DNA from 4 places in the Paenibacillus sp. FSL R7-277 genome. Region 1 is predicted to be linked to each of the others. Evidence: riboswitches for the same ligand, from Rfam matches in the RefSeq annotation. Region 1 holds a riboswitch; each other region holds the start of a gene.

Region 1 (4,935 bases):
CACGGCAAGGGGACGGGGGTCCTGCGGACAGGAATACAGGAATACCTCCGCAAGCACAAGCATGTCAAAAGCTATCGGCTCGGGAACTACAATGAAGGCGGCGCGGGTGTGACGGTAGCTGAACTGGAGTAGCGCCCATAGTCCGGCAGGGAAGAGGGAAAAGTGTGCAGGATAATATTGATCTTTTGCTGGAACATCCGCTGGGGGCGCTGCTAGGCTACTTCACTGTCGCCATATTGGGGCTGGTCGTATTCCTGTCCTTCTTCGAAATGGTGACGAAATACAACTGCTGGGAAGAGATCCGCAAGGGGAATGTGGCCGTAGCCATGGCAACCGGAGGCAAAATCTTCGGAATCTGCAACATCTTACGCTTCAGCATTGAAGCGGGGGCATCCATCTATGAGACGATGAAATGGTCGGTTGTAGGCTTTTTGCTGCTGCTGCTGGCTTACTTCCTGTTCGAGTTTTTTACTCCGGTCTTTTCAATTGATGAAGAGATTGCCGCAGATAACCGGGCCGTAGGACTGACAGCCATGCTGCTCTCCATATCCTTGTCCTATGTTATCGGCGCGGCCATATTCTGAATTAGGGGGCAGGGAGATGAAGCTGCTGATTCGGATTCTGTTTTTTTCAGCCCTGGCTTTTATAGCGGCCGGCATTATATATTTAACGGTGAATTGAACCGAATGTGAGTAAGCGAAGGAGATTATACTGATGGAGACAACAGTTTGCCCATGGTGCCATACCGAGATTGTATGGGATGAGGAGTTTGGCCCCGAGGATACCTGTCCTCATTGCAATAACGAGCTTAGCGGCTACCGCACAGTGACGATAGGTGCAGAGGATCTGGAGGATGAAGAGCCGGATACGCAGGAAGCTTCCGGAGTGGAAGAGATCAGCGACGATAATTTGTGGGATGACGACGACAAGGATAGCGTGGTGCCTGTATGGGGTACGCTGGGTCAGTTCGGTGACGACTATGATCTGAAGCGTTATGAGGACAAGGTCTCAGGCTTGCTGGCTGCCCAGCTGGAAGCTCCGGAATGTCCGCAATGCCATGAGCTGATGCTTCACTCCGGTACGCAGCAGGTGGACGGGTTCACTCCGGCAACGCCGGAAGCGCTAGGCGGCGCAGCTGTGCTGAAGCCTCCTTTTGCGCTGAATCTGTACGTCTGTCCTTCCTGCTTCCATGTGCAGCACAGCCTGGCGCAGGAAGACCGCATCCAGCTTGTCCGCAATCTCAGCACCTCAGCCGAATAAAGATCGGATTCATGCTTTCCCTGCTGTCTGGACATGTTAGTAATAGATGATGTGTCTTAGGACGAGCAGGGAGGGCTAAGCATGAGAGGTTCAGAACGGGGACAGGCGGCGCTGCTGCTGGCTGTAGGTGGGCTATACCTTCTGGCTACAGTGCTTGCAGGAACGTTCCTCAACGTATATCTGTGGAAAAGCCGGCAGAACTTCGCCATGATCGGCTGGTTCACCGTGGCCCAGCAGCTTGCCGTGGGTCTCAGCTTTTGGCTGGGCGGCAAGTGGGTGAAAGAACATAACAAAATGAATGCCCTGCGGCTGGGAATTGCCGTATCGGGCTTTTTTTATTTGCTGGTGCTGTGTTTGCGGGGCGACGCGATTCATTACATTTGGCCGCTGGGCGGGGTCCTAGGGCTATCCATCGGGCTGTACTGGCTGGCGTTCAATATTGTTTTCTTCGAGATTACCGATGCCAAGAACCGCGATTTCTATAACGGGTGGATGGGCCTGCTGGGTTCCCTGACGGGAATAGCCGGACCCTGGGTCTCCGGCTGGATGATCTCCCGCTGGCAAGGCGGACAAGGTTACCGTATGGTATTCATACTGTCGCTTTGTATCTATGGGGTAGCTGCTGTGCTTAGCTTCGGCCTGCGCAAGCGGCCGCGCGGCGAAGCCTATCTCTGGCTGGAGCCCTGGCGCGAGCTTACCCGCAGGCGCAGTCCTTGGCGGCCAGTTGCGGCGGCGCTAGTATTTCAGGGCATCCGGGAAGGCGTATTCTCCTTCCTGATCGGTCTGCTCGTCTACATTGCAGCACAGGAGGAGAGCAAGCTGGGACAGTTCGCCCTGCTGACTTCAGCCGTCTCGCTGATCAGTTATTATGCGGCCGGCAGATGGTTCAAGCCCCGCGCCCGCCTCGGCGGTATGCTGGCAGGCAGCCTGCTGCTCATCGCCTTCCTTCTTCCGCTGCTGTGGAAGGTGAACTTTACCACCCTCCTAATCATGGGAATCGGGACCTCACTCTGTCTGCCGCTCTACATGCTGCCGATGCTGTCCACCAGCTTCGACCTGATGGGAGTGTCCGAGGAGAGCGCCGGCAAACGCGTGGAGCTGGTAGTGCTCAGGGAGCTTAGCCTGATGAGCGGCCGCCTCCTCGGCCTGCTGATCTTCATCGCCGTGCTGTCCCTGGACCAGTCCCCGCGGACTCTAACTCTGCTCATGCTGGGATTGGGCGTTGCGCCGATTGGGAGTTGGGTGGTGGTGCGGGGGTTGCTCAGTTCAAATGTTCACAGAAATAACAATATTATATGATTCAAATATAGGGTATTATTGCCAAGGTAAGTACAGATTGTAATTGAAGTGAATCGAAATGATTTTGCATGAATGTAACCATTAGAACTAAAAAGGCAAACCTGTACGAAAGTCAGGGACGCAAAGCCACGGGCCTTACCACAGGGCGGGAAATCCCCATCTGTGAATGGCAGCCGGGCCGCTCTTTCCGGTGGTTTTTTTGCGCCCTTTTTTAAAGGAATTGTAATTGAGCGGAGGTCTTTTATGACAAATAGCAAAAGCTTCATATGCAAGGTACTGTGTTTTATCATTCTGGCTCAACTTCTCTCACCTTTCGTGGAATTCTCAGGGATGAAGATTTCCGCGCAGTACAGTATGCTCAAAATCCGGTTTCAGCCCGAACAAACTCCCGTACAGGACGGAGAGCTTGCAGATTCCGGAGCCGTTTTTAGTGTCAAAAACCAATACTCTTACGGCTGGAACATGGATCATACCGATGCAACAGTCTCAAGAGATACATACGACAACTCCGGCATAAGCAGCCTGACACGAATCCATCCGGATGGAAAGTGGGAAATAGCGCTAGACAATGGTACTTATGAAGTCTCAGTAACCGTAGGTGACTCTGTTTATAGCAGCAATAATTCCCTAACTGTTGAGAATATCAAAGTTATGGAGGGACTCACTCTTGAAGCAGGGCAGCATAGAACGATCAAGAAGAAGGTTGCTGTCGAAGATGGAAGACTAACTTTAAGTCAAATCAATGCTCCTGGAATTGAGACTGCTCTAAATAGCATAGATATCTCATTGGTTAATACATACACTCCCACGTTGATACCGCCTCAAATCCGTTTGCCTTTTGAACCCAATAAGGTTGCAGGAGACAAAGTACTTCTATCTGGAAGTATGACTAACATACATAACGCTCCGCCTTTTATTCACGTTAATGGCCTGCAAGGAGAAATCTCTCGGCATATCCGCGAACAAATAGAATCTATTGAACAACAAATACAGCATATTAGCAAAAATGCAGTGGAACTAAGAAATGCTGATATTGAAGCTATTCAAAGCTCTATCCGCTCCAGCAGCAACAAGCCTGCCATTATTGCAGTAGGACAACTGAATTTAGAATCAAGCGTTACGTTTGGAAGTGCAGAACAGCCTGTCATTTTAATCGTAGATGGCATGAATACGAACCGGAATTTGAATATAACGGTGTACGGATCGTTAATCCTCCGTGGAGGATTAAATGCAAATACTGAGTTGGATGTTAATGTTATCAACCCTGCACCAGATGAGAATCTTGGTAACCTATGGGTACAGGGGACTGTGCATTTGAATAATAACTCCAATGTACATGTAGATAATGAATTGTTTGCAGGTTCTTTGGTTTATAACAATGGCTCTCTCGATCTATCCGCGAAACGGATAGTAGTACAAGGCAATATGAACATCAACACTATGGTAACTATGAATGTAGACGAAGAAATGTCTGTAGGAGAAGTGGTTTCCAATAATTCAAGGGCAGAACTAAATGTAGCCCAAGGAGACCTGTTTGTCCGGGACAACGTCAGTGTAAATAATCACTTGAATATCAATACAGGCGGATTATTTGCAGTAGGCGGTAATGTCATCTCGAATCAAAGACCTGTAATACACACGGGGAATGAGCAAGCAGGACGTACATTGTTGAAGTATGTTCTGTCGGGCCTTAAGGCTGAGTATTACAGTAATAATGATTTTACGGGCAAGAAGGCAGTGAAGGTAGATGATTCTATCTCTCTATCAGGGCAACCTCTCCTGGGCGTGCCAGGAATAGAGGACCAGCGTTTCTCCGTAAGATGGACAGGTCAAATTCAACCTAATTATACAGATAAATATATATTTTCGGCTAAAACGTCAGGCGGAGTCAGACTCTGGGTGAATGATCAGCTCCTGGTCGATGCCTGGACAGCGAAGCAGCATGTGGAGCAAGGAACTCTCCAGCTCGAAGCGGGGAAAAAATATGACCTGAAGATGGAGTATGCGAATGACATGGGGAATCCTCAGGCCAGCTTATTCTGGGAGAGCGAGCAGCAGATTCGTGAGGTGGTTCCTTCTGTATCTCTAAGACCGTTTTCTATACCAGCAGTAAATGCAAGTGCAACAGACTCAGCCATTACACTGGGCTGGCCTTCTTTGTTTAATGCGGACGGCTATGAGTTGGAATTTGATAAAGAGGTTACCGTTCTTGGCAGTGAACCTGGTTTCGCCAAGGAGGGACTTAGTCCGGGAACCGAGCATTTCTACCGGATCCGGGCCATCAGTGGTGATATCAAAGGGGAGTGGTCAACAGCCTCGTCTTACTGGACCTTGCCTGCAGCTCCCTTGAACATTCAATTGAATGCTACAAGCCAT
Region 2 (4,935 bases), on a different contig from region 1:
ATCGGGGCTCTCCAAATAATCATGCTGGCCGGATATCATGCCCTTGCCGCTGAGATCGTGGAGATAGCTTAACAGTGCGGAAGCCTCCTTGGAGGCCGAAGGATTAATGGGCTTAATGGGAGCGGCGGCAGGGGAGGCCAGTGTGGTAACCTTGGCATCTGCCGGAAGACTGCGCCCTTCCCCCCATGGAAGCAATGAAAGGATAAGGATAAGAGGAAAAACAGTTGTAAATAGCCTGTACTTACGGTTAGTGTTCAATGTAATCTCCTTTCTCCAGCCACACCGCTTCGGCAGACCCCGGAGCGGTTACGCTTCCCGGATGGTCGTCTATAGCTTAGTAGCCCTGCTGGTAAGCAGGGCCATTAAGAGTGGCTTGCAGGATTTATAATTGTAACGTCTTAACCAGTAACAGCGCCAATGTTGAACACAGCTGCGGACCTTATGAGCTTACGAAGCGGAAGGGAGAAACAGCGCGCTTGCCGGAATGGTTCCTTTGGCCTGGCTTGGACTCTGCCACATCAGCCGCGCTTTTGCATCCCCTTGATTCTCATAATACTCTACCTGAATATCATACAGCTCGCCTGCGGTCAGGCTGATGCTGCCCATGCGTTCGGTGCCGCTCTGCTTCACCCAGCTGTCAATCACAAGCTCACCGTTCACCCGTACGCGGATACCGTCATCGGAATGGGTATAGATCTGATAAGTCTCCGTGTACAGCGGCTTCATCTTCCCGCTCCAGCGGACAGAGAAGAAGTCTATGCCGAGAGCGGCATCCGGCGAGCCTTGGCGCCAGTTGAAATCAAGCACAGCATCGGTACGCACTACAGCGGGTTCGCCCGATAGCGTCATGTTATTGAAGTATTCCGCGTACAGTCCATTGGCAGCAGGAACTTCTACCGGCAGATCCACCGGTGTTGCTGTAGGAGAAGGAACGGGAGCCGCTGTCGGCGTAGGCACCGGTGTTGGCGTTGGTGTCGGTGCTGGCGTCAGTGTTGGTGTTGGTGCTGGTGTTGGCATTGGTGTCGTTACTGGTGCCGGCGTTGCTGTCTGTGCTGGCGCTACTGTCGCTGCTGGTACCGTTGTCGGTACTGCTGTTGCAGCCGGAGCAGGTATGGATGTGTTGCCTGCTCTGGAGAAAAGCGCACTTGCAGGTACGGTTCCCTTCACCTGGCTGGGGCTCTGCCACATCAGATGGACATTCGCATCGCCTGCATTCTCATAATACTCTACCTTAATATCGTACAGTTGCCCGGCAGTCAAGGCTATGCTTCCTGTGCGGGCAGTTCCGCTCTGCTTGACCCAGCTGTCAATGACTGCTGTGCCGTTCACCCATAAGCGGATACCGTCATCCGATGTAGTATAGAACTGATAGGTCTCGCTGTAAGCCGGCTTAATCTGGCCGGTCCAACGGATCGAGAAGTAATCTGTGCCAAGTGCGGCATTAGGAGCACCCTGACGCCAATTGAAGCTGATGACCTCATCGTTACGCACCATAACCGGTGTCCCCGAGAGTGTCATGTTCTTGAAGTATTCTCCAAGCAACCCGTTCTGGGCAGGCTTGCTCTCCGTATCACCGGAGGTTGGGACCGGCTTCGGAATCGGCGCAACGGTTGGTGCCGATGTTGCGGTTGGCGTTGCTGTCGGTGTTGGCGTTGCGGTTGCCGTTGGTGTTACTGTAGGCGTTGGTGTTGCTGTAGGCGTCGGCGTTGCTGTTGGCTTAGGAGCCGCCGCCGGAGCAGACCAGGCCTTATATTGGTCACGGGTCAGTGTGTAGCTGTCGTTCATGAAATTCTTGATCGTTGCCGTGCTGTTATTCTCATAGAGCATCTTGCCCCAGTTCATCATGAACACGTAATTCTGCTGGGTCAGCTTCAGCTTCGAGATATTCGGCATTTCACCGTTCTCGCCGATGCCGATCGGTTTGCCGCCAGCCAGGCTGGTCAGATCATCATGATATTTATTCGAGTAGTCGTTATTATATATATCCGCTGCCAGCACATCCACTCTGTCCGCACCCGGATAAGTCCGTGCATAGGGATCAGAGTTGGCATTCGGCGCATTCGGGTTCCATACCCAAATCAGATTATTTAATTGATGAACGTTTACGAAACGGTCATACATAATATTCCACAGAGCTGAGAAATTATCTTTCTTCCCCCACCAGAACCAGCCGCCGTTCATTTCATGGTACGGTCTCCACAGGATGGGAACCTTGGCATCCCGCAGGCTTTTAAGCGAGACGGCTACTTTATCCAGATCGGTGATCAGCGCGTTATACTCCGTGGTGCCGGGGGTTACGTATTTGTTGAACTGTGCCTGGCTGATTGACTTTTGCACATTGGACCATTCGTACTTGGTACCCGGCAGATTCTGGTGGAAGGTCATGGCGACAATGCCGCCCGCTCTGGACCAGTTCGTCGCACTCCAGACAATATTTTTGCGTTGTGCAGCTACTCCGCTCTCACTCTGTCCACCGATTGCTCCAAGCTCATAACCATGCAGTGCGGCGTATTGTCCGCTTGTTCCCTTCAGCTTGTTGCTCAGCTCATCCGGACTCTCGAAATAGTCATGCTGCCCTGTAATAATTCCATTTCCCGAGATATCACACAGATTGTTCAGCAGCTTGACCGCCTCGGCTGAGGCATTAGGGTTCACGGGCGCTCCTGTAGAGGAAGCAGCCTTGACAGTGGACGGGGCGATTCCCAGTCCCACGGGTACAGCAGACAATACCACGGCCAGCGACAGCACAGCGCAGAGCAAACGAGACTTACGGTAAGTTTTCACAATATTCTCTTCCTTTCGGTAGCCAGGCTGCCACTCTTGCGAAGGCCCTATAGCTTTGCGTCCCTATCTTTCGATTAGGTTTGCCATTGTCGTTTTGGAAGGATCAATCCCTCTTACCGTAAGTATCGTCGATATGCAAATTTAATGTAGAGTAAAAACAAAATTTGTCTAAAAAATAGTTCTCAATACCTGATTTAAAATTGTAACAATTGGTTAAATAGATAAGTTAGACCTAAGAAATGAACTGATGTAGAGCGATATCCTCCCAGTCCAGAGTAATACGGATATTGTCTTCCTCTACCAGCTCAGACCCCGTCTGCACCTCAATGAACTCCACATCGGTAAGAGCAAGAATGGCATGCTTGGTCCCTTCCGGTATCCGCACCACATCTCCCGCCTTCACCGTATGCATCTTCTCATTGATGACAATGCTGGCTTCCCCGCTGACGAAGGTCCAGATTTCACTGCGTTTGTGATGCAGCTGATAGCTGATATTTTTGCCCTCGTTAATGAAGATCCGCTTGGTCAGCACCTCGTTGCCTTCATCATATTTCACATAATCGATCACCTTGTAGTGTCCCCAGCGGCGTTCCTCGTACATCGGTCTTTGTTCAAAAGTCTTCAGCACTTCCTTGATCCGCGGACTCTCGGCCTTATGCGTTACCAGAATGCCGTCCGGGCTGGCGGCGATAATCAGATCCTTCGCCCCGATGACCGTAATCGGAATATCCAGCTCGTTAATGAGGCAGGTGCCCTCGGAGTCAGCGGTGATGAAGCCTTTGCCGACATGGTTGCTGGTCATTTCCTCGGTCAGGGTGTTCCAGGTACCCAGGTCCTTCCAGAATCCGGCGTACGGCTGCACGACGATGTTCTCTTCTTTCTCTACCACTTCGTAATCGAAGCTGATGGAGGACAGCAGCTTATACTGCTTCTGCAGCTCCTCGTAATTCAGCGGCAGCCCTTTGCGCTGCAGGATATCCAGCAGGTAGCCCAGACGGAAGGCGAATACTCCGCAGTTCCAGAGCGCTCCCCGGCTGATTAGCTCCTCGGCCTGCACACGGTCAGGCTTCTCCTGGAAGTGGCTCACTTGCAGGTAACCATTCGCTCCCGCATCTGCGCCCGTTGGAATGATGTAGCCGTATTTCTCCGAAGCATGCTCGGGAACTACGCCCATCAGCGCCAGGTTCGCCCCGCTCACCAGCATGGTGTTCTCCAGTTGCAGCACCGTTTCAAAAAAGGAGGATTCCACGTATGGGTCCACCGGCAGAATCGCCACGGTCTCGCTTGGGGACACCCCCGCGATGGAATACAGGTAGGCCGCCGTCAGCGCAATAGCCGGGAAGGTATCCCGCCGCTCCGGCTCCACGATGATCGGCACCCCGCTGCCGAGCTGGCTCTGGATCATCTCCACCTGGCTGCGTCCGGTCGCCAGATAAGAGGACCCGGCCATGCCGTTCTCCTCCAGCTGTCTCCATACCCGTTGTACCATTGATTCCGGTTCACCTGCCGGACTTGCCAGTACCTTCAGAAATTGCTTGGAGCGTGAATCATTGGACAACGGCCAGAGCCGCTTGCCGGAGCCGCCTGATAGAAGTACTAGTTTCATAGTGAACCCTCCATATCGTATTGTTATTGGGTATTTCTTGTTGCGTCTGTGTGGTAAAAACCTGTCTGTTATGAGGGTCGCTGCAAGGAATTTTGGGCTTACGGCCGCTGTTGTATTTGGATTTCTTGATTAAAACCGCTTCTCGCGGTAGAAATCCAAATACAAAGGCGGACGCTAACGCTCCTACAGCTCCAAAATTCCCCTCCGCTCCATTTCATAACAGGCTTGTGATTTTATATCCGCTTCGCCCGCAGGCGAAGCTCCCGGCTAAAGATCCGATATTGCCGCTTGTTATAGCGGCAAGGGGGCCGGGCTGCCGCGCTATACTTGCAGCAGCAGCAGTTGAAATCCTGGTTGCCGGCAGCCTGCCTTCACGACAGTGAATCCCTGGTTGCCGCCTAGCTGTTCCAGCGGAGAAAGATTCAAAAGCTCAAAGACTCTTAAGTGCCGCTTGTTCCAAGGCGTCGCCGCTGACCTAGCGGCTGGAGAGAACAAGAGTATAGGGCAACAAAATCCAAGACAATGGAATTAAAGACCGGAATTCA
Region 3 (4,935 bases), on a different contig from region 1:
CACCTGGGTCCTACACTTCCGGCCTTCCTGTCGCCTAATGTAGCTAAGGTTCTGGTAGATACCTTCGGTATCGGCGGTATTACTACCGTACAGGAAGACATGGAGCGGTTTATTGCTGCGGTATAATACAATACAGCTTCAGCATTAGCCAAAATACACAAAAGCGAGTCTCCGTATAAGGGGGCTCGCTTTTGTATATGAATATGAACGTCACCGTCAGCGCTTACGGCAGCCGGTAGACTGCAAACGGCTCGCTGGTGCGGAAGGCGGCGCTGGCCTGGTCAAGCTGCTCAAGTATTCCCGCATCCGTTGAAGCGGAGAGACTCTGCAGATTATGTTGTACCTGCTCTACTGTAGTTGCACCGACAATCACCGTGGAGACGGCGGGCCGGTTCATCAGCCAAGCCAGGGATAGAGCTGCAGGTGAGGTGCCCAGTCGCTCCGCAATGGCCTGAACCTGCTCCCCGAGCGAGATGCGCTCCGGGGTAAGGAAGCGGCGGAAGTTCGGATCGGTCTCTGCTCTGGAGCCGGCAGGGACCTTGCTGCTGCCAGTATATTTGCCGGTAAGAATGCCGCCCGCCAGAGGGAAGTACGGGATGATGCCCAGACCCTGATCCAGGCAGAGCGGAAGCAGCTCCGCTTCGGGCGTGCGGTCAGCCAGCGAATAGCTGCACTGGATAGAGATGTATTTCGCCCAGTTACGGGCTTCGCTGATTCCAAGCGCCTTCATCAACTCCCAGGCGGCATAATTGGAGGCTCCGATATAGCGCACCTTGCCTGCGGAGATCAGATCATCCAGCGTACGCAGCGTTTCCTCCAGCGGTGTGTAGGGATCGAAGGTGTGAATCTGATACAGATCCACATAGTCGGTCTTCAGCCGGCGCAGGCTGCCCTCCAGCTCCTGCATCAGATGATGGCGCGAAGAGCCGCTGCCGCCGGGTCCCTCATGCTTCGGCAATCCGGCTTTGGTCGCCAGCACTGCGTTATGGCGTTTGCCTTCAAGCGCAAGGCCGATGATCCGCTCCGATTCAGATCCGGCATAGATATTGGCGGTATCGATGAAATTGATGCCCTGATCCATAGCGGTGTGCAGAATGCGGACCGAGGTTTCCTGATCTGCCCGTTTGCCGAAGGAATTGGTTCCAAGACCCAGGGCGGACACCTGCAGGCCGCTATTGCCCAGACGGTTATATCGCACGCTCTCACTTCTCCTTATATAGTAGTAGTCTTAGCAGGAATCACGCACAAGCAGCTTGCCGCCGGACTCCAGGCGGCTGTCCTGTGACCGGGCGAGATTAATCACCGCATGCTCCTCCTGGAGCAGCTCAATCTCCTCACCCAGCTTAAGCAGCAGCCTGGAGAAGCGGCTTAGGACACTGTCCGTGATGTACCCGGTGAATTGTCCCGGATGGGCGAATACCTCAAGCATCTGCCAGAGCTGGTCCGTGCCGGAGCCGAACGCCCCGTTCATACGGCTTAGCGCAGCCTGAAGATCACGGATCAGGCTGCCCAAGTGGCTGTATTTATCCTCCAGCAGCAGCATGACTACCAGGCCGTAATTCACGGATTGCTGGCGGGATTCCACATTCTTGGCCAGCTGGCGCGCTGCCTCAAGCAGTCCGTCCGTCTCTGTCCGCAGCAGGCATGCGAGGCTGTGCAGACGATGCTGCATTACCCCGGCGTGTCCGGCGTACAGGCCGCTGCCGGTGACCTGGCCGCTAACGTAAATACTGCCGGTGGCTATAATTGTAGATTGGCGGATATCGCCATAGACGTACACATTCCCGAGGGCTTCAATTCGTACAGGTCCTTCCAGATCTCCCGGTACAATGATGTCACCTGCGAACATAACATCGCCCGCAGGATCTGTCATCTCTCTGGCCAGAAGACTGACCGGAGGGAAGTCACATATCCGGACGCTGCCGCTTCCTCCGCAGATACGGGGCCTGCCGGTGTGCCGGGCTACGATATTGCCACAGGGAAGGAGCTTGGCATGATTACCGGCAGCAAAGTAGATATCCTGCGGCGGGGGAGGGGGCAGGACCCTTCCGTCTGTGTCGAGGCCGGGAATGCCTTCTTCCGGCGGCAGCTTGCGGGCGAAGACTTCGCCTGCAAAGGCAAAGGGGGCTCCCGGGAAACGGAGATACTCCAAGGGTTCCGCAGGCTTCTGACCCCGGGCTCCCTGTCCCTGAAGCATCCGGTTCCCCTCCAGTGTATGCTCAGGCAGCAGGAATTCCAGCCGGGCTTCCTTGCCGGGCAGCGGGGCTCTGCCTTCAGCGATGCATACGGGGAGATATGTAGGGTTCGTAAGCTCCGCGTACAGGGCGGGAATGTTCAGGTTGCGCAGAATAAAACGGTTGTCCAGTGAGGCGATAATCTGTTCTATGGTGAGCGTGGACAGCAGCATCGCCGGATTGGGCTGGGCACGGACGACCGCTTCGAAGGCGGCGGGGCAGTTGACCAGATTCCAGGCGTACTTCTCTGCACGGTATAAAGTGAAGTGGACCTTGAGCTTGTCAGGCGATACGGTAATTTCATATTGCGGCTTCTCACAGATCTCCCAAGTGATATAATCCGCCCTGGTCACCTCGGTCGGCTCTGTAACGGTCTTCCAGTTGATCTTCAGGACAACAGGGTGGACCGCAGAAATGCGGGCGGGAGCACCTCCGGGGAGCGGGGGAGTAATGAATATCTGGTTGTCCTGCACGAGGATAATTCCATTCTTATCTCCAGTTGTCCCGTCAGAAGCTCGGCCCTCCACAGAGAATGAATCCAGGAGACCTTTACGTTCGAGCATCAGGGACTCTACGAATTCATATCGGCTTGGTTCGATATCCTGCTGCGGCATGGTTGTAACCTCACTTTTTCGTATGATCAATGGCAATTCGTACAGAAAAAGAACATCATCAAGCCTGGGAGGCTTTCCCTCCTGAATAGCTGGCTTAAGTGGTCTCTATTGGCAGCCTGGCAACCGTAAACGCAGATTCCGGCGTTCTTAGGCCCATAGCTTTGCGTCCTGCCCTTTCGGGAAGTTTGCCTTTAGAAATAGATCAATGATATACATCCTGTAGAGGTGGGAGTTATGGTCGACTGTAATCGACAAAAAGAGTCATAAATAGTTCTTACGCGTCATTAACTTCTGCAAACAAGCTTAATTCTAGTACTTAAAGAGCTATTTTTCAACTATATTATGCCTATTTATCAAAAAACTCGAAATATGCAGCTCTATTTCGACAAAAAAACTGGTTTCCCAGCGCTTACAGCTTATGGAAGAGGCAGGGGGAGGAAAGTATGAGCATTCAACTGTTGGGACACCCTGGGCTTGGTAAGAATCGGAGTGTTCTTTTTTGATAAGCGATTTTGCGAGTGTTAATGTTATGTATATGTTAACTGTGTAAATAAACACAAACATTCAGTGTATTATTTCGTAATAAAACCGAAGACATCGCAAATTCATTGTAATATAATCTAACTCATACCAAGGAAACGCGAATTAATGTTAACTAATATAACATTAATAGAGATAGCGACATCAGGAGAGGAGCATAAACCATGCAGATTGCAGCAACACCTTACATCTGGCCTTATGACGGGGCTGTGGACCCGGCGAAGACAGCGCTGATGATTATCGACATGCAGACGGATTTTTGCGGCAAGGGCGGTTACGTCGAGAGAATGGGTTATGACCTCTCATTAACAGCGAGGGCGATCCAGCCCATTCAGCGGCTGCTGGCCCGTATCCGGGACATCGAAGGCTTCACCGTGATCCATACCCGCGAGGGGCATAAGCCGGATCTGTCGGATCTGCCGGCGAACAAGCGGTGGCGCAGCCGCCAGATCGGGGCCGAGATCGGCTCCGAAGGACCGGCGGGACGAATCCTCGTGCGGGGGGAGCGCGGCTGGCAGATCATTGATGAGCTGGCGCCTGCCCACGGAGAGTACATTATAGACAAGCCGGGCAAAGGGAGCTTTTACGCAACAGACCTGGACCTGATCCTGAAGAATAAAGGAATTACCCATCTGATTCTGACCGGTATTACTACCGATGTCTGTGTACACACCACGATGCGGGAAGCCAATGACCGCGGGTACGAGTGTCTGATCCTTGCAGATTGTACAGGAGCGACGGATGAAGCGAATCACCTGGCGGCGCTGAGTATGGTTCAAATGCAGGGCGGAGTGTTCGGCAGTGTAAGTGATTCACAAGCGGTGCTGAAGGCGCTGGAGCAATACTAAATCATTCATAAACGGGGGAATAACCATGTGGAACAAGTCCAGAACAAAAGCGCTGATGCTGTTAACCTCGCTAATGCTGCTCCTGACCGCCTGCGGTAACAATACGGAAGCCGGGAAGGCTGAAGGCCAGGGAGCGGAAGGCTCGGGCGAGCTGAAAAAGGTGGTGCTCCGGCTGAAGTGGATTCACCAGGCGCAGTTTGCCGGCTTTTATACCGCAGTGGAAAAAGGCTTCTATAAAGAAGCGGGGCTGGATGTTGAGATCCGCCCGGGGGGCTCGGATTTCCCGGCTGTGCAGATGGTAGCTTCCGGCAGTGAGGAGTTCGGAGTTACCGGTGCCGACCAGATCGTCATCGCCAGAGAGAAAGGCGTCCCGGTCAAAGCGTTGTCCGCGATCTACCGCAAAACCCCGTTCGTCATGTTCACGCTCAAAGAGTCAGGGATCAAGACGATGGAGGATCTGGTCGGGCAAAAGGTGGGCATTAAGCTGGGCGGCAACGAAGAGCTGACCTTCCGGGCCATGGAGAAAAGCGCGGGTATCGACCCTTCGCAAATCGAAGAGATGCCGGTCAAATATGATCTGAGTCCGCTGTTAACCGGTCAGGTCAAGGCCTGGCCCGGATATGTCATTAATGAAGTGCTGGCTGTAGAGGAGCAGGGCAAGGAAGTGAATATTATCGACCCGAACGACTATGGCATCAA
Region 4 (4,935 bases), on a different contig from region 1:
CGATTGCCAAAGGCGACTTCACCAGCCGTGCCGATGAGAATGGCTCCATGGGCGACATCAGCCGCTCCTTCAACACCATGATTGACAAGCTCAAAAAAATCCTCACCGATGCCTCACAGATTACCCGTCAGGTTATGGACGCCAGCCGCGGGATTGAAGACAAGAATCAGAACCTGAAGTTTGTCATGGCGCAGGTGGCCTCCTCCTCCAATGAACTGGCCCTCGGTGCTAACGAAATCTCGGTGGATATCGCTGATATGACCGAATCGATCAAGGATATCGAAATCAAAGTCTCCAATTATACGAATTCCACCAAGGAAATGAATAAAAGGTCTGTACATACGCTGGAATTGGTAGAACAGGGACGGCAATCGGTGGATACCCAAGCCGAAGGCATGCGCAAGAACATCCAGGCTACCCAGAAGGTGGCGGATACTATCGAAGCCCTATCGCATAACGCACGAGGCATTACGATGATTACCAAGACGATTACCGAAATTGCTGAACAGACCAACCTGCTGTCGCTCAATGCTTCTATTGAAGCTGCCCGTGCAGGCGAGCATGGCCGCGGGTTCGCCGTTGTTGCCCAGGAGGTCCGCAAGCTGGCCGAGGAATCCACCGCTTCAACCAAAGAGGTGTTCGGTCTGGTACGCAGCATCGAAGCGGATATCAAGCAGGCTATCGATAACATCGCCATCAATGAAGAGGTAGTCCAAGTGCAGAATGAGATGATTACGGAGACAGCCAACATTTTTGCTCAAATTGTGCATAGTGTCCAATACATAACCGAGCAGATTGCCTCCTTTTCCGCAGAGAGTGACCTTATGCTGGAGAGCGCGCTCAAGATCTCCGGGGCGATCGAGAATATCTCAGCCATCACCCAGGAGACCGCCGCAGGGACGGAAGAGGTATCCGCAGCGATGAACGAACAGATTCATGCTCTTCAATCCGTAGCTGAGGAGACAGAGAAGATGACCTCCGCGGTCTTCAACCTGCAAAAAACGATTCATATTTTCAAATTTTAACCTCAGCACAAAGAGACACGCCTGCGGAATTTTCTGCGGGAGGTGTCTCTTTTTTTGGGCAAAACAAAGATTGTTATGTAATATTCACAAATTGTTGAAATTGTGCATAAGGGTAAAAACCGTGCTTTGCACTTCTTTACTATAGTCGTTCTATTGTCATAGCTTGTCTATAAGCTAACATCTTACATCACTATTACTTAAGTCCTATCACTGAAATTTGTAATGCTGTATATCTAGTGAATTCTTAATGTTTTGCAGTAAATCAGGAATGTAATGAGGCTTTGTGCTCACTTCCCACATTAATCAACCTAAACGGCCATTTGCATTTTAAGACTTTAGTCTTCCAGGGACAACCATTTTCAAAAGTTTGAAAATCCAAATATTTAGCCATTTCCACTCCTGAATATTCGTCAAATTCCGAGTTTCTTCTCACAGGGGTTATTGACAAAAGCGGAGCAAGGAATATATTGTAAAGGAAAATTCTCCACAAATTCATTTATAACCGCATACCGGCAAAATTCACCGAAAGGGAATGACGCAAAGCCATGGATCTACAGTCTCATTTCTGAAGTGGGATCATGACAGCCAGGTTGCTGAAAAACTGTGAACGCCTTAGGTTTCGCGTTTGATTATGGTGATTCGTGCAACAGACCTGTGCTCCAATGGTGAGTACAGGTTTTCTATTGCTGACGTATACAAATAACAACTTGCGGGGTGGATGTTCTGAAGACAGTTGCAGATTATATGGCGGAAGCATTACACGATCTGGGAGTCACTCATTCTTTTGGAATCATAGGCAAGTCTATTTGCCCCATCGCTTTGAAAATGGTTGACTACGGTATAGAGTTCATCCCCGGCCGGCACGAATCCAGCTCCGGCTTCGCCGCCGGCGGTTATGCTCTGAAGACCGGCAGTCTCGGGGTAGCCTTCGGCACCTCCGGTCCGGGCGGAACGAATCTGCTCACCGCAGCAGCGCATGCCAAGGCCAATAATCTTCCCGTCCTCTTCATCACCGGACATCAGTCCATCAAGGAGCTGGGCATTCCCCAATGTCAGGATTCCACTTCCTACCTGGCTGATTTGGCAGATATGTTCCGGCCGGCCACCCTCTTCAGCAAGCTCGTTGAACGCGGCGATCACTTCAGCACGATTTTCAACCATGCCCTATCCATCGCCCTCGGTGACCAAAAAGGTCCGGTCCATCTCTGCATTCCGTTTGATGTGCAGACAGAGCGGCTCGCGGAATGCCGGATTGTTCTGCCGGAACGCGAGGGACTAGTCAGTTATCAGAACTATGACCGGGTCATCTCGGCGATTAATCAATCCGCTAGGCCGCTGATCATTGCCGGTAAAGGCGTCAACCGCTCAGGTGCCCATCAGGAACTGGTTCAGCTGGCTGAGACCTTCAACATTCCTGTAGTCACCTCTCCAGGCGGCAAAGGTGCAATAGCTTATGATCACCCGCTCTACCACGGTCCTGTCGGCGTTGGCGGCTCCTCGCACGGCGATGAATTGCTGAACAACAGCGACCTGTTCATTGTTCTGGGCTCCCGCCTGAGCGACATGACCATCTGCAACCTGAAGCCGGAGAATCATCCGCCGCAGCTGATCCAGTTCGATGTAGATCCAACCTTTGTCGGCAAAATACTGTCCTCATCCACCATCGCTGTCGGCGGGGACTTAAGGGATAACCTGGCACTGTATCTTCAGAAGCTGGACCCCTCTACGGTCACCAAGCATGAAATCACAATCTCCAATGCTTACAATGACGAGTTGCCCGTGCTGGCGGGGCTCTCTCTGGCTTCGGTAATGAGCACAATGAGCGACCTGATTCCTTACAACAGCAGCGTGTTTGTAGATGACGGCAGCCACGGGTTCAATGCTGTGAAATGGTTCAATGTCCGCAGGCCCGGCAGCTTCATATTCGATGCCTACTTTGCTTGCATGGGCAATTCAATTGGCATGGCGATCGGTGCCAAGACGGCTTCTCCCGGAGAGACTGTCTTCTGCATTACCGGTGACGGCTGTTTTATGATGCTCGGAACTGAAATAAACACAGCCGTTTGCAAGGACATTCCGGTGATTTTCATTGTGGTGAACAATAAGCAGCTGGATATGGCGCTTAAGGGTATGGAGAAAACGACCGGCCGGATTGACGGTACGATCTTCGAGGTTCCGATGGATGCCGTGAAATTCGCCGAATCGCTGGGTGCAGCCGGCTTCCGCTGCGAGACGCAGGAGGAGTTCGCTGCCGCAATCCGCGAAGCTGTGGCACTTAACAAGGCAGCTGTCATTGAGCTGCTGACTGACCGTGATGAAATGCCTCCTACGGCCCACCGCACGCTGGATCTTACGTAAGGAAGCCGTATCCGCACACCTTTTCTAACCTACTATCAGGAGGACATATCGTGAACAAGAACATGAACAGCGGACTCGATCATTTCACTGATCTCTCAGGAGATTATGGGGCCAAGGCCCTGGCTCCGATCAAAGAGCATTTTCCGGAATTAGCCGAATATATCATGGGCAATGCCTATGGCGATATTTTTCAGCGGACCACGATTGGCTCTGACTGGAAGGAGATCGCGGTGATCTCGTCGCTGATTACGATGGGACAATATGAACAGCTGGGGGTTCATTATGTAATGGCGCTCCGCGTTGGCATGACCGTCGAGCAGATCAAGGGCGTGCTGCTGCATCTGACCCCTTGCGTCGGTGCCCCCCGGGTGATTTCGGCCTTTAATGTGCTGCTGGATACCCTGGAGGAGATCAAAGAAAAATCTTCATAAATCTACAAATTTCGACTTTTGATTGCACGTTTCAGTATGATCTGGTTATAATGAAGGCAAAATATCCCAAATCGAATTGCGGTTTTGTCGAATAGAGTCGCAGGAATAACGTTTTGGAGGTATTGGAAATTACACTTAGGGAGAGATCAACATGGGACAATTTATTTTGAAGACAGATACTGCGAAGAAAGTAATCAATATTGAGCTGGAGGGAACCTTCTCTAACGAGGACGGGCTCAAATCTATACAGGCTTACCAGCAGACTATTAACCCGATCAGCCCTGCTGAATATGCACTAGAGATCGACTGCCGCAAGCTGAATGTAACCGCTCCTGATGTTGTACCGCTGCTTGAAGGCTGCTTCATCATGTTCAAGGCTGACGGCTTCCAGAAAGTGAGTCTTACCCTGGAAAATAACCCGATCCTCAAAATGCAGCTGGCACGCCTGGGCCGCAAAGCAGGACTTGAGAATCTGGAGATCACTTCAACCGTACAAGCTTAATAAATACAATTTAAACCTAAATCAGCCGCTTGAAACGCACAGGTTCATTCATTAAACCGGCTGCTAATGCTGGAAGAGAGTTTTGTAAGAAGCAGATTCGTGAGAAGTATAGCTAACAAAACTTTAGGAGGTCTGTACTATGGCGGGGATTCGCATTAAGGACATTGATATCTACCATCCAGACAAAAGAATCGGCAATGACTTTTTCATTCAGCATTTTGATGACAAAGGTATTGATATCCGTGGACTGTTGGCTACTCTGGGCCGTGAAAACCGCTACAGCATCGACAGCCCGGATGAGAATTCCCTGACAATGGCTTTTGAAGCCGCAAGTAATGTTCTGGAGAAGACCGGTCTTACCGGCCCTGACATTGACCTGATCGCTTATGCAAGCCAAACCCCTGAATATATATTTCCTACGAACTCATTGATGATTCACCGCCTGATTAACGGGGCTTCGCATACCATCTGTATTGACAGCAATGCCAACTGTGCCGGAATGACCGCCTCGGTTGAGCAGGTCAGCCGCCAGATGATGGCGAACCCGAGAATCCGCCGCGCCCTGGTCATCGGCTCCGATTACGTGGCACCGCATGCGGACAAGAATGATCCGGTATAT

The links. A riboswitch is a leader RNA that binds a small molecule or an ion and turns the genes downstream of it on or off. The one in region 1 is predicted to bind cyclic di-GMP.
Region 2: it holds a riboswitch for cyclic di-GMP, as region 1 does, so the genes downstream of both, C173_RS05425 (PA14 domain-containing protein) here and C173_RS03530 (fibronectin type III domain-containing protein) in region 1, are expected to answer to the same signal.
Region 3: it holds a riboswitch for cyclic di-GMP, as region 1 does, so the genes downstream of both, C173_RS21205 (flagellar assembly protein A) here and C173_RS03530 (fibronectin type III domain-containing protein) in region 1, are expected to answer to the same signal.
Region 4: it holds a riboswitch for cyclic di-GMP, as region 1 does, so the genes downstream of both, C173_RS18870 (thiamine pyrophosphate-binding protein) here and C173_RS03530 (fibronectin type III domain-containing protein) in region 1, are expected to answer to the same signal.

Annotation. Positions count from the first base shown of each region.
Region 1 is NZ_ASPX01000008.1:129,660-134,594, reverse strand. It holds gene C173_RS03550 (endonuclease MutS2) at 1-132, shown strand, start outside; gene C173_RS03545 (DUF350 domain-containing protein) at 165-584, shown strand; gene C173_RS03540 (hypothetical protein) at 715-1,260, shown strand; gene C173_RS03535 (MFS transporter) at 1,342-2,559, shown strand; cyclic di-GMP riboswitch class I at 2,644-2,745, shown strand; gene C173_RS03530 (fibronectin type III domain-containing protein) at 2,803-4,935, shown strand, end outside.
Region 2 is NZ_ASPX01000010.1:414-5,348, reverse strand. It holds gene C173_RS05430 (glycosyl hydrolase) at 1-195, opposite strand, end outside; gene C173_RS05425 (PA14 domain-containing protein) at 448-2,784, opposite strand; cyclic di-GMP riboswitch class I at 2,799-2,879, opposite strand; gene C173_RS05420 (sugar phosphate nucleotidyltransferase) at 3,017-4,390, opposite strand.
Region 3 is NZ_ASPX01000071.1:31,667-36,601, forward strand. It holds gene hcp (hydroxylamine reductase) at 1-126, shown strand, start outside; gene C173_RS21200 (aldo/keto reductase) at 224-1,198, opposite strand; gene C173_RS21205 (flagellar assembly protein A) at 1,229-2,878, opposite strand; cyclic di-GMP riboswitch class I at 2,956-3,048, opposite strand; gene biuH (biuret amidohydrolase) at 3,553-4,236, shown strand; gene C173_RS21215 (ABC transporter substrate-binding protein) at 4,262-4,935, shown strand, end outside.
Region 4 is NZ_ASPX01000065.1:59,135-64,069, forward strand. It holds gene C173_RS18865 (methyl-accepting chemotaxis protein) at 1-1,025, shown strand, start outside; cyclic di-GMP riboswitch class I at 1,527-1,623, shown strand; gene C173_RS18870 (thiamine pyrophosphate-binding protein) at 1,770-3,383, shown strand; gene C173_RS18875 (carboxymuconolactone decarboxylase family protein) at 3,434-3,814, shown strand; gene C173_RS18880 (hypothetical protein) at 3,966-4,316, shown strand; gene C173_RS18885 (3-oxoacyl-[acyl-carrier-protein] synthase III C-terminal domain-containing protein) at 4,456-4,935, shown strand, end outside.